3 regions of the Bacillus sp. MN7755 genome follow, and region 1 is predicted to be linked to each of the others. Evidence: predicted binding sites of a transcription regulator. Region 1 holds the regulator's gene; each other region holds the start of a gene.

Region 1 (3,274 bases):
GTTATGTAATATGGAACTTCAAAATGATAAAAGGGGAGTAGATGATGAAAAAAATATTGTTAGTAGCAATCGCTTGTATCATTATTGGAGTAATTGGGATTTCACAAACATATAAAAAAGCAGTACAAACTGCAGAAAAAGGAAACAAAGAAGATATAATCAAAAACGAAACACTAAAAAATATAGAAGTTAAGTTAGATGCTGGGGATATTGTTGTCCAAAAATCGCCTGACTCTTCTTTTTATGTAAAGCAATCAGGAGATACACGTAAACAAGAGGTTCGTATTGCTGAAGATGGTGACACATTAAAAATCATTGGGGAAAGAGAAAAAGGTGCTTCATTTGATTTTTCCTTTTACGATTTTAGGTTTCAAACGTCTACATTGACTCTCCTTGTGCCTGAACGCTCTTACCAAGATGTAAAAGTAAATTCATCTGCTGGACAAATCGAAATAAGTGATGTGAAAAGTGACCGTGTAAGTGTTGAGACACTTGCTGGTGAAGTGGATTTGAAACGTGTAACGGCTAAGAATGTGGAGGGATCTACAAAAGCTGGTGAGCTGAACTTTAAAAAAGTAATAGGGAAAGTGACTGCAAAAACGACCAGTGGGGAAATAAATATTCTAGATCATGATTCTAAGTATAATCTAGAAGCAAGTTCAACTGCGGGAGATGTAGATATTGTTTTATCGGAAAAACCACAAGATGCTGTAATCACCGGGCAAAGTGCTGCGGGAGATGTAACAATTTTTAATGAAGAAAATAAAAACGTAACAATTGGTAATGGGAGTACAAAGATTAGCGGTAAAACTGCTGCGGGAGATGTGACGATTGAAACGCGTTCATAAGAAATAGAATGTATGAAAATCTATCAAAATACAAAAAGAAGATAATTACCGTATATAAATAAGGTAATTATCTTCTTTTATATTCTTAATGTAAATCACGATATACGCCAATTACTTTACCGATAACTGACACTTGTTTTAAAATGATAGGTTCTAATGAAGAGTTTTCCGGTTGTAGACGGAAATGGTCTTTTTCTTTATAGAAACGTTTAACAGTTGCCTCGTTATCTTCTGTTAAAGCGACTACAATTTCACCATTATATGCAGACTGTTGTTGGCGAACAACAACTAGATCTCCATCGAAAATACCAGCTTCAATCATACTATCTCCAGAAATGCGTAACATAAACACTTGATCTGCTCCAGCAACAATGCTAGCTGGAAGTGGGAAGTGATCTTCTACACTTTCAACTGCTGTAATTGGTAATCCAGCAGTAACTTTTCCGATGATTGGAACTTGAATAACAGATTGTGTTTCTGTATCCATTCGGTCATCACCTAAAATTTCGATTGCTCGTGGTTTTGTTGGATCGCGTCGAATGTATCCTTTTTCTTCTAATCTTGATAAATGTCCGTGCACTGTAGAACTAGAAGCGAGGCCGACTGCTTGACCGATTTCACGTACGGAAGGTGGATATCCTTTTTCTTGTACTTTTAGCTTAATAAAGTCGAGAATGTCTTGCTGGCGTTTCGTTAACTTTTCCATGTTTTCTAACACCTCGTTTTCTTTCATTTTTCTTATTAATAAGTATAACATGTGAAAAAACATTCTACAAACATAAGTTCGAACAAAAGGCGAATTTATGTTACACTGAAGGGAAATAATAGTGAGAAAGAGGGGTTCATAATGAATGCAATTATTTATGCACGTGTGAGTACAACAAAAGAAGCGCAAGAAACATCATTATTACGTCAAAAAGATGAATTATTGCATTTAGCGGAGCGCTATCAAATGAATGTTACTAAGGTGATTGAAGAGCAGGCTAGTGGTTATACAATTGAACGTGATGGAATATTAGAAGTGCTAGATACAATTCGAGACGAACAAATTGATGTGCTACTCATACAAGATGAAACGCGCCTTGGTAGGGGAAATGCAAAGATTGCATTAATGCACTGTTTACATAAAGAGGGAATAAAAGTATACACGCATACGCATAATGGAGAATTACAATTGTCGGATTCGGATTCGATGGTATTAGATATTATTGGTATTGTTGAAGAGTATCAAAGAAAGATTCATAATTTGAAAATTAAACGTGGTATGCAACGCGCGGTAGAAAAGGGCTATCGCCCAGAAAATAATTTAAAGAATCGTCATTTAAGCGTAGGACGAGAGAAGAAAGAAGTGCCGATTGAGGAAATTGTGCGTTTGCGCAAGAATGAACTTACTTTCGAAGAAATTGCAGCAACGCTTCGCGGCTTTGGTCATAATGTTTCAAAAGCGACGGTACATCGTAGATATGTAGAGTATACAAAGCAATTGCTTGATAAAGAAGAGTAACTATTGTATGATAATAATCAGTTTTGATTAGAAGGGGGATTCGAGATGCTTAGTCACGAACTCGTTGAACGCATTAACTTCTTAGCGAAAAAAGCAAAAGCTGAAGGTTTAACTGAAGAAGAACAACGTGAGCGTCAATCGCTACGTGAACAATATTTAAAAGGATTTCGTCAAAATATGTTAAACGAACTTAAAGGAATTAAAGTCGTTAACGAACAAGGTACTGATGTTACACCGGCGAAATTAAAAGCTTTAAAAGAGCAAGATAATGCAAAATTAAACTAAAAGATGGGCAAAGCCCATCTTTTTTTATTTATTATATTCGTTAGTTAATAACTTTCCAGTTGTTATTGATTGTTGCTTCTATTTTTTTGTGCTTCAATATATAGTCAGCAATAAGTTCAGACATATCTGTTGGTATGTCTTTTATTACAGGCTTTTTTTGAAACATAAAGAAGTTCCCTCCGCCGCTTGCACGATAACTATTCATAACGACGTCATATTCTTCATCCATATTAAGAGGAGTGCCTTTATACTGTAAAGATTCTACTCTCTCGCCAATTGGTTTGGAAATGTTTAATACGTACGAAATTCCTTCCCACATATCGTAATTATAGTGTTGCGGTTTTGGTTCTATGTAGCTAGGGTTTACGATGATGGTTCCATCTGCTTTTAATATGAAATAAGAAGCAGAGAGTTCGAGAGCATCTTTTATATCCGCTCCAGTTATTCTAAGTACTTTTAATGTATTTGGATAAATATAATTAGAAACGATGTCACGCATTGTTACACGATTAGGGAAACCTGGAGATGTATTATGGAATAAGCTTGTACAAGAAATGGAAACATTAGCTATATCCATCTGTATTTTATTTATGAATTCAATAAAAGGATGGTCTTGCAAACGAGTTTGCATAGCATC
Region 2 (3,274 bases), on a different contig from region 1:
AAGCAATGATACAGTAGAGGTAGTACTTAGAGTAAAGGGGTAAAGTGTAGAATGGATTTTCAGACAATCAAAGAGTATTTTTCACCAGAAAATATGGATTATATTGTTGAAAGTTATAAAGCGTTCGGACCACTTCTTGGTATTGGCTTACCGATGATAGAGGCGCTAATTCCGGCATTGCCACTTATCGTATTTGTATTGGCGAATGCTGTTGCATTTGGATTTTGGCTCGGTTTTCTTTATTCATGGCTTGGATCAGTAATGGGTGCCTTACTTGTCTTTTTCATTATTCGCCATTTTGGCCGAAGTCGTTTCTTTTCTTTTGTAAATAAGCATGAGAGAGTACGAAAGGCAATGGGATGGATTGAAAGGAAAGGGTTCGCACCGATTTTCGTCATATTTTGTTTTCCGTTTACACCGTCTGCGCTTATAAACGTTGTCGCTGGTTTATCTCGCATAAGTGTAAAGCAGTTTGGCCTCGCGCTTGCGTTCGGAAAGCTTGTGATGATTTTTATTTTAACGTATATCGGTCATGATTTAATGTCATTTATTCATAATCCGCTGAAATCAGTTATTGTAGCAATTGGTATTTTTATTTTGTGGTATGTCGGTAAGAAAATTGAAGTAAAGTTAGAACTACATTAAGAATAGTCTTCTTTGTAAAGGAAAGCTTCATGATTAAAGGATAAGGGGAGAAGCGGATGAAGAAAACTTTGAAAAAAGAAGGCATAGAGTGGATACGAACAATTTTAATTGGTGTATTATTAGCTGTATTTTTTCGAACGTTTTTCTTTTCAACGTACGTTGTAGAGGGGAAGTCAATGATGCCGACATTACAAGATGGCAATATGCTCGTTGTAAATAAGGTGAGTTATCAAGTGGGGGACTTGAATAGGTTTGATGTTGTTGTGTTTCATGCGAATAAAAAAGAGGATTACGTAAAACGAATTATCGGTTTACCTGGGGATCAAATTGAATATAAGCATGATAAACTATATATAAACGGACAATTCGTGGATGAACCTTATTTAGAAACGTATAAGAAAGAGATAGATGGACGACAACTAACAGGTGATTTTAAACTAGAAGAGTTAACGAAAGAAAAATCGGTGCCACCGGGATATATTTTTGTAGTAGGTGATAATCGTCTCGGGAGTTGGGATAGTAGACACTTTGGGTTTGTAAAAGCTGATACAGTTGTCGGTAAAGTTGATTTACGATATTGGCCACTTCAAGAGGTGCAAACGAATTTTTCAAAAGGTTGATATAATAGGTAGAAGTATAGAAAAAGACAAACTACTCCGTTTGTCTTTTTTCGTGTCCTATAATACAATTATAGTAGCAAACTAACGTTCGTTATGTAAGTGAAAGGTGGGGTTACATGTCACTTCGATTTGTGATTGGTAGAGCGGGAAGTGGAAAAAGTACACTTTGTTTACACGAAGTGCAAGAAGAGTTAAAGCAGCGTCCAAGAGGGAAAACAATATTATATCTTGTGCCAGAACAGATGACATTCCAAACGCAGCAGGCGTTAATTGGTAGTGAGGATGTTAGAGGTTCTATTCGGGCACAAGTTTTTAGTTTTTCACGGTTAGCGTGGAAGGTATTGCAAGAAGTTGGTGGAGCGAGTCGTCTTCACATTAATGAAGCGGGCGTACATATGTTACTTCGTAAAATTGTAGAGTCTCGTAAAGATGGATTATCGGTGTTCCAAAAAGCAGCGGAGCAAAACGGTTTTTTTGAACATCTTGGCAGCATGATTGCGGAGTTTAAACGATATAATGTGACGCCATCTAACGTATATGAAATGTGGCAACAATTAGATGCACATAGTAGCAGTGCAGAACAAAAGCTATTAGCGAATAAAGTGTATGATTTACAGTTATTATATGATGATTTTGAACGTGCTTTAATTGGAAAGTATTTAGATTCAGAAGACTACCTGCAATTACTAGTGGAAAAGCTTCCGCAGTCTGAGTATGTAAATCAGGCTGAAATTTATATAGATGGATTTCATTCGTTTTCACCACAAGAGCTAGAAATTGTAAGACAGCTTATGATTTGCGGAGCGAGAGTTACGATTACGTTAACGATAGATGAAAAGACGTTAGCACAGCCAGTAAATGAACTAGATCTATTTTATGAAACGACGTTAACGTATGAAAAAATAAAACAAGTAGCACGTGAAGAGAAGATAGAAATTGAAAAAACGATTCCGCTTATGGAACAGCCGCGTTTTCATTCGCAAGCATTAGCGCATTTAGAAACGCATTACGAAGCACGTCCAAATGAAAAGTTTCACGGTGAAGCAAGTGTAACGATTAGTACAGCAGCTAATTTACGAGCTGAAGTAGAAGGTGTTGCTCGTGAAATTCGTAGACTTGTGGCGGACGAAGATTATCGTTACCGTGATATTGCAGTTCTTCTTCGTAACGGGGAAAGTTATTACGATGTGATGCGAACGTTATTTACAGATTATAATATCCCGCACTTCATCGATGAAAAACGACCGATGTCACATCATCCGCTAGTAGAATGCATTCGGTCAGCACTCGAGATTATTAGCGGGAACTGGCGTTATGATGCAGTGTTTCGCTGCGTGAAAACAGAGCTTTTATATCCATTAGACGTAAGAAAAGAAGCAATGCGCGAAGAGATGGATGAGTTTGAAAACTACTGTTTAGCGTACGGTGTACAAGGGAAGAGATGGACTTCTGAGGATCCGTGGATGTACCGACGCTATCGTTCTCTTGACGATACGAATGGGATGATTACAGACAGTGAACGTGAAATGGAAGAGAAAATAAATCGATTGCGCGACGTTGTAAGAACGCCTGTTATTCGTATGCAAAAAAGACTGAAGCGTGCGGGAACAGTTATGCAAATGTGTGAAGCTGTTTACTTATTTTTAGAAGAGCTGGATGTTCCGAAAAAACTAGAAGCATTACGTATTCGTGCAGAAGAGAGCGGCGATTTCTTATTTGCGACAGATCATGAGCAAGTATGGGAAGAAGTAATGAGTCTTCTTGATACGTTTGTTGAGATGCTTGGCGAAGAGAAAATGTCACTTTCTATGTTCACAGACGTTATGTCGACAGGTCTTGAGGCGCTTCAATTCGCAAACATTCCGCCGTCATTAGACCAAGTGTTAATTGCTAACATTGATCGTTCTAGGTTATCAAATGTGAAAGCAACATTCGTCATTGGGGTAAATGAAGGTGTCATTCCAGCAGCACCTATGGATGAAGGTATGCTTTCTGATGAGGAAAGAGAT
Region 3 (3,274 bases), on a different contig from region 1:
AACGTTAGGATTGTTACAACATGAATTATTCCAATCCATTAGACAAGTCTTATTTTCAGACTCCGAGTCATTTCTAACCCGTCACAATATCGAGGCGTACATTCGCAAGTTCGTCAGTGTTTACACATTCTCACCATGTCGGCTGACAGCATACAATACTTTATCAGTTCCATTTGGTTTATTATTCCGAATGGCTTTCGGTTATCCTGTAGGGTACTTCGGATAATGATTGCATGTTTTACCCTGCTTCCAACATCACGCTATGCCTAACGTATGCTGTCGGGAATCTCACTGGGAGAGTTTCAGGTCGTTACTCCTTCATTCCTCTCACTTGTCTGAACAGTTATCCTGTTCTTGTAGCCTTGGCTTATTTCTTTAAAGAACAGTCATCGTTTGTCGCTAAAAACGTTGTAATACCAACGTTTTTACTTAGTCGATAACGTCTCGCACTCACGATTTGTGTCCTCCTAATAATGTGTTTCTATATCTTGCTGTTGCACTATTTGTATAAGAAATTCCTCGTAATATGCTGTTCTTTCCAAATTTAGTGCGTATTTCGTTCATTACTTTAGTTAGTTGTATTTCTTTTTCTCGTTGTATTACATTATCGAATAGTGAGATTTGTTCTTCGCCTTCATTGATTAAGTTAGTTAAAGAAACATTGATGGTTCTAATGGGTTCCCCAGTATAAAACTCATGTAAAAAGTATGTACAAATCTTATAAATATCCATTGTTAAATTGGTTGGTCGGTTCATAGTGTGAGTTTTTCTGAAACCACCAGCGTAATTTTTGCTGTAACCAATAGAAAAATGGATAGTTTGAGCTAGTTTATTTTGCCTTCGCATTCGATAACAAACTTCCTCGATATGTTCCAGTAGAATAATTGGGAATTCCTCTATTGTGTAATCACGCATGAGTATTTGACTTTTACCAATAGAAGTTGTTGCTGGTATGTATTTTTCTGCAATACGGCTAAAATCAATGCCGTTGCTATGTAAATGTAATTCTTCACCAATAACTCCAAAACTTTGTTTTAAGTATTTGAGTGGGTATTGCGCTAAGTCTCCAATTGAATGTATTCCTTTTCGATTTAACTTAACTTCTGTTTTACTCGAAATTCCCCAAAACTTACTAAGTGGTCGTATCGGCCATAATTTTATGGGGACATCTTCGTATTTCCAATACGCGACGCAGTCTTTTGTCTTCTTCGCTTCCACATCTAAAGCGATCTTGCTCATTAAAGGGTTAGGTCCAATCCCAATCGTGCATTCAATTCTTGTTTTCTCATATACTTCACGTTTGAATTTCAGCGCAAATTCATAAGGCTCATTCGCAAAAAGATGGATACTATTTGTAATATCCATAAAGAATTCATCGATGCTGTATTGGTGAAAATCCTCAATTGGAACGTATTGTAAAGCTAATTTTGTTATGTAATTTGAGCATTTGATATAAGTTCCCATAATTGGGTTTACAACAAGAATGTCTTTACGCCGTGGTATTTCATACAACTTTGCCATTTTCTTAACGCCTAGTGCTTTTAATGGTGGTGTTGCAGCCAAAACAATGGAGCCACTCCTGTTCACATCTCCTACTACAGCTAATTTAGTATGCAGTGGGTCTAAGCCCATCTTGATACAGGACACGCTTGCATAAAAGCTACGAAGATCTACACATAAAATAATTCAATTTGGCAAAATTGAGTAGTCATACACCTTTACGCCTCCTTATATAATTAGAACGTTTGTTCTTATTATATACGAATATATGTTCTTTTATAAAGAGTTTTTTTTTTGTAAAAAAATAAGAAGTTAGACTTAATTAGTTAGCTTTTTCTTAAAAGAGGATACGAGATATCATCGTAGTAATTTCGAACACCCACAGTAACATTAACCAGTGTTTTTGTTTAAGGTTAAACTTTGGCTTGTTTACCTCTGCATGGAATTTGATTTTCTTCCGGTTAGTATTGAATTTAATCCGTGTTAAAAAGTCAAAAAGGATGATAAATTTCTCAAAAAAGAATCAGCCCGATTTATCGAGCTGATTCTTACATCCAAAAATCTTCAAAGTCTACACGGTATCCTTTTCTTTTTAAAGCTCTAATTATCTTTTGGCCATTACCTAATGATGGCCTATTCTCATTAGATCGTGTAATGCGGCTAATTGTATTTTGGTTTACTCCGCTCCATTCTTTTAATTCTGTTTGAGTAATTTCATTCCTCTTAAGAAATTTTCCAAACTTTGATAAAGGTTTTCCTAATCCGAACACCTTTTACACTCCCATTCTTTTATACTTGTATAATTCTATCTTTGCCAAGGCTCATTTTTTTTAAACAAAAGTGTTAATAATGTACAAGCCTTTCACAATATGATGTATCAAGGTCGTTATCAAAGTAGATACCAAATCAACTAGCCTTTGGACTAGTAAAGTACCTACCACGTTAACTAGCAAAGTAATGCTATCAAGGTAATAAGCTTATAAACCCTATATTTCATCTAGTTTGTTCATTCTGTTTATAAAGGGGAGATTTAAATGCGTTCTAGGAAAGAAACAATTCCTTTTCGCGAGTTTATGGATCGATCATACAAAGATAAAGAAAAGAACATTCGTAAATACAATTCATTAAGTCCTTTCGCATTCCTTCATATGCCGGATCAGGTATTACACACTTACATTGGATTAGGAGTTATGGGAATGATTTTAATTGGAGCAGTCATGTTAGAAAAATATTTGGTGCGACAGGACTATATATCAGCAGCTAAATTTGTAAGTGAAGTTTTGTATCACGGCACGCGAATTAGTGGGGTTTGCTTGATTGGATATATATTTGTTCGTATTGTAATCATGTTTTAAGGGGGGAAGGGAGTAATGGGGATTATAAAGGAGTGGCTTCGTACACAAAGGCTAAGGAATCAGCTTATGGAGGTATTCGGAAAAGCAGGTTTATATACGGAACATCAAACACGTGGGGGGAAAATGCCTATTTATCCCAAGGTCCACAATGTTTCTTCTTCAGCAGAAAGTGTGAGGTATGTTTTCACCATACCAAACGGATTAGATCCACAGAAGATTGAAAAGAAATGGTTTTGTTTTCAGCAAATATTAGGACGGAATATTACCATTGAAGGGGATGTGAAAAAGTTTGTACTACATGTCTTCCATTCAGATGCTGGAACAAAACCTTACAAGTACCGCTATAAAGAATGGCAGCCCTTATTAAAAGGGTACCGTCTTCCTGTTGTGGTTGGCCGGGATCAATTTGGAAAAACGAT

The links. Region 1 encodes LexA, which represses DNA repair genes until DNA is damaged. Its sites were predicted from a motif close to CGAACATATGTTCG; they were not measured.
Region 2: addB (helicase-exonuclease AddAB subunit AddB) is a predicted target of LexA. The motif match lies at 1,343-1,356, and genes of this name have one in related genera.
Region 3: ACYVEC_RS28785 (Y-family DNA polymerase) is a predicted target of LexA. The motif match lies at 1,762-1,775, and genes of this name have one in related genera.

The regions. Positions count from the first base shown of each region.
Region 1 covers NZ_BTRL01000007.1:23,366-26,639, forward strand. The annotation lists gene ACYVEC_RS05335 (DUF1700 domain-containing protein) at 1-41, shown strand, start outside; gene ACYVEC_RS05340 (DUF4097 family beta strand repeat-containing protein) at 42-848, shown strand; gene lexA (transcriptional repressor LexA) at 934-1,554, opposite strand; gene ACYVEC_RS05350 (YneB family resolvase-like protein) at 1,696-2,352, shown strand; gene ACYVEC_RS05355 (DUF896 domain-containing protein) at 2,398-2,637, shown strand; gene ACYVEC_RS05360 (bifunctional metallophosphatase/5'-nucleotidase) at 2,678-3,274, opposite strand, start outside.
Region 2 covers NZ_BTRL01000008.1:187,771-191,044, forward strand. The annotation lists gene ACYVEC_RS08005 (TVP38/TMEM64 family protein) at 52-645, shown strand; gene lepB (signal peptidase I) at 702-1,265, shown strand; gene addB (helicase-exonuclease AddAB subunit AddB) at 1,382-3,274, shown strand, end outside.
Region 3 covers NZ_BTRL01000031.1:91,786-95,059, forward strand. The annotation lists gene ACYVEC_RS28785 (Y-family DNA polymerase) at 451-1,686, opposite strand; gene ACYVEC_RS28790 (helix-turn-helix domain-containing protein) at 2,049-2,270, opposite strand; gene ACYVEC_RS28795 (hypothetical protein) at 2,535-2,855, shown strand; gene ACYVEC_RS28800 (FtsK/SpoIIIE domain-containing protein) at 2,871-3,274, shown strand, end outside.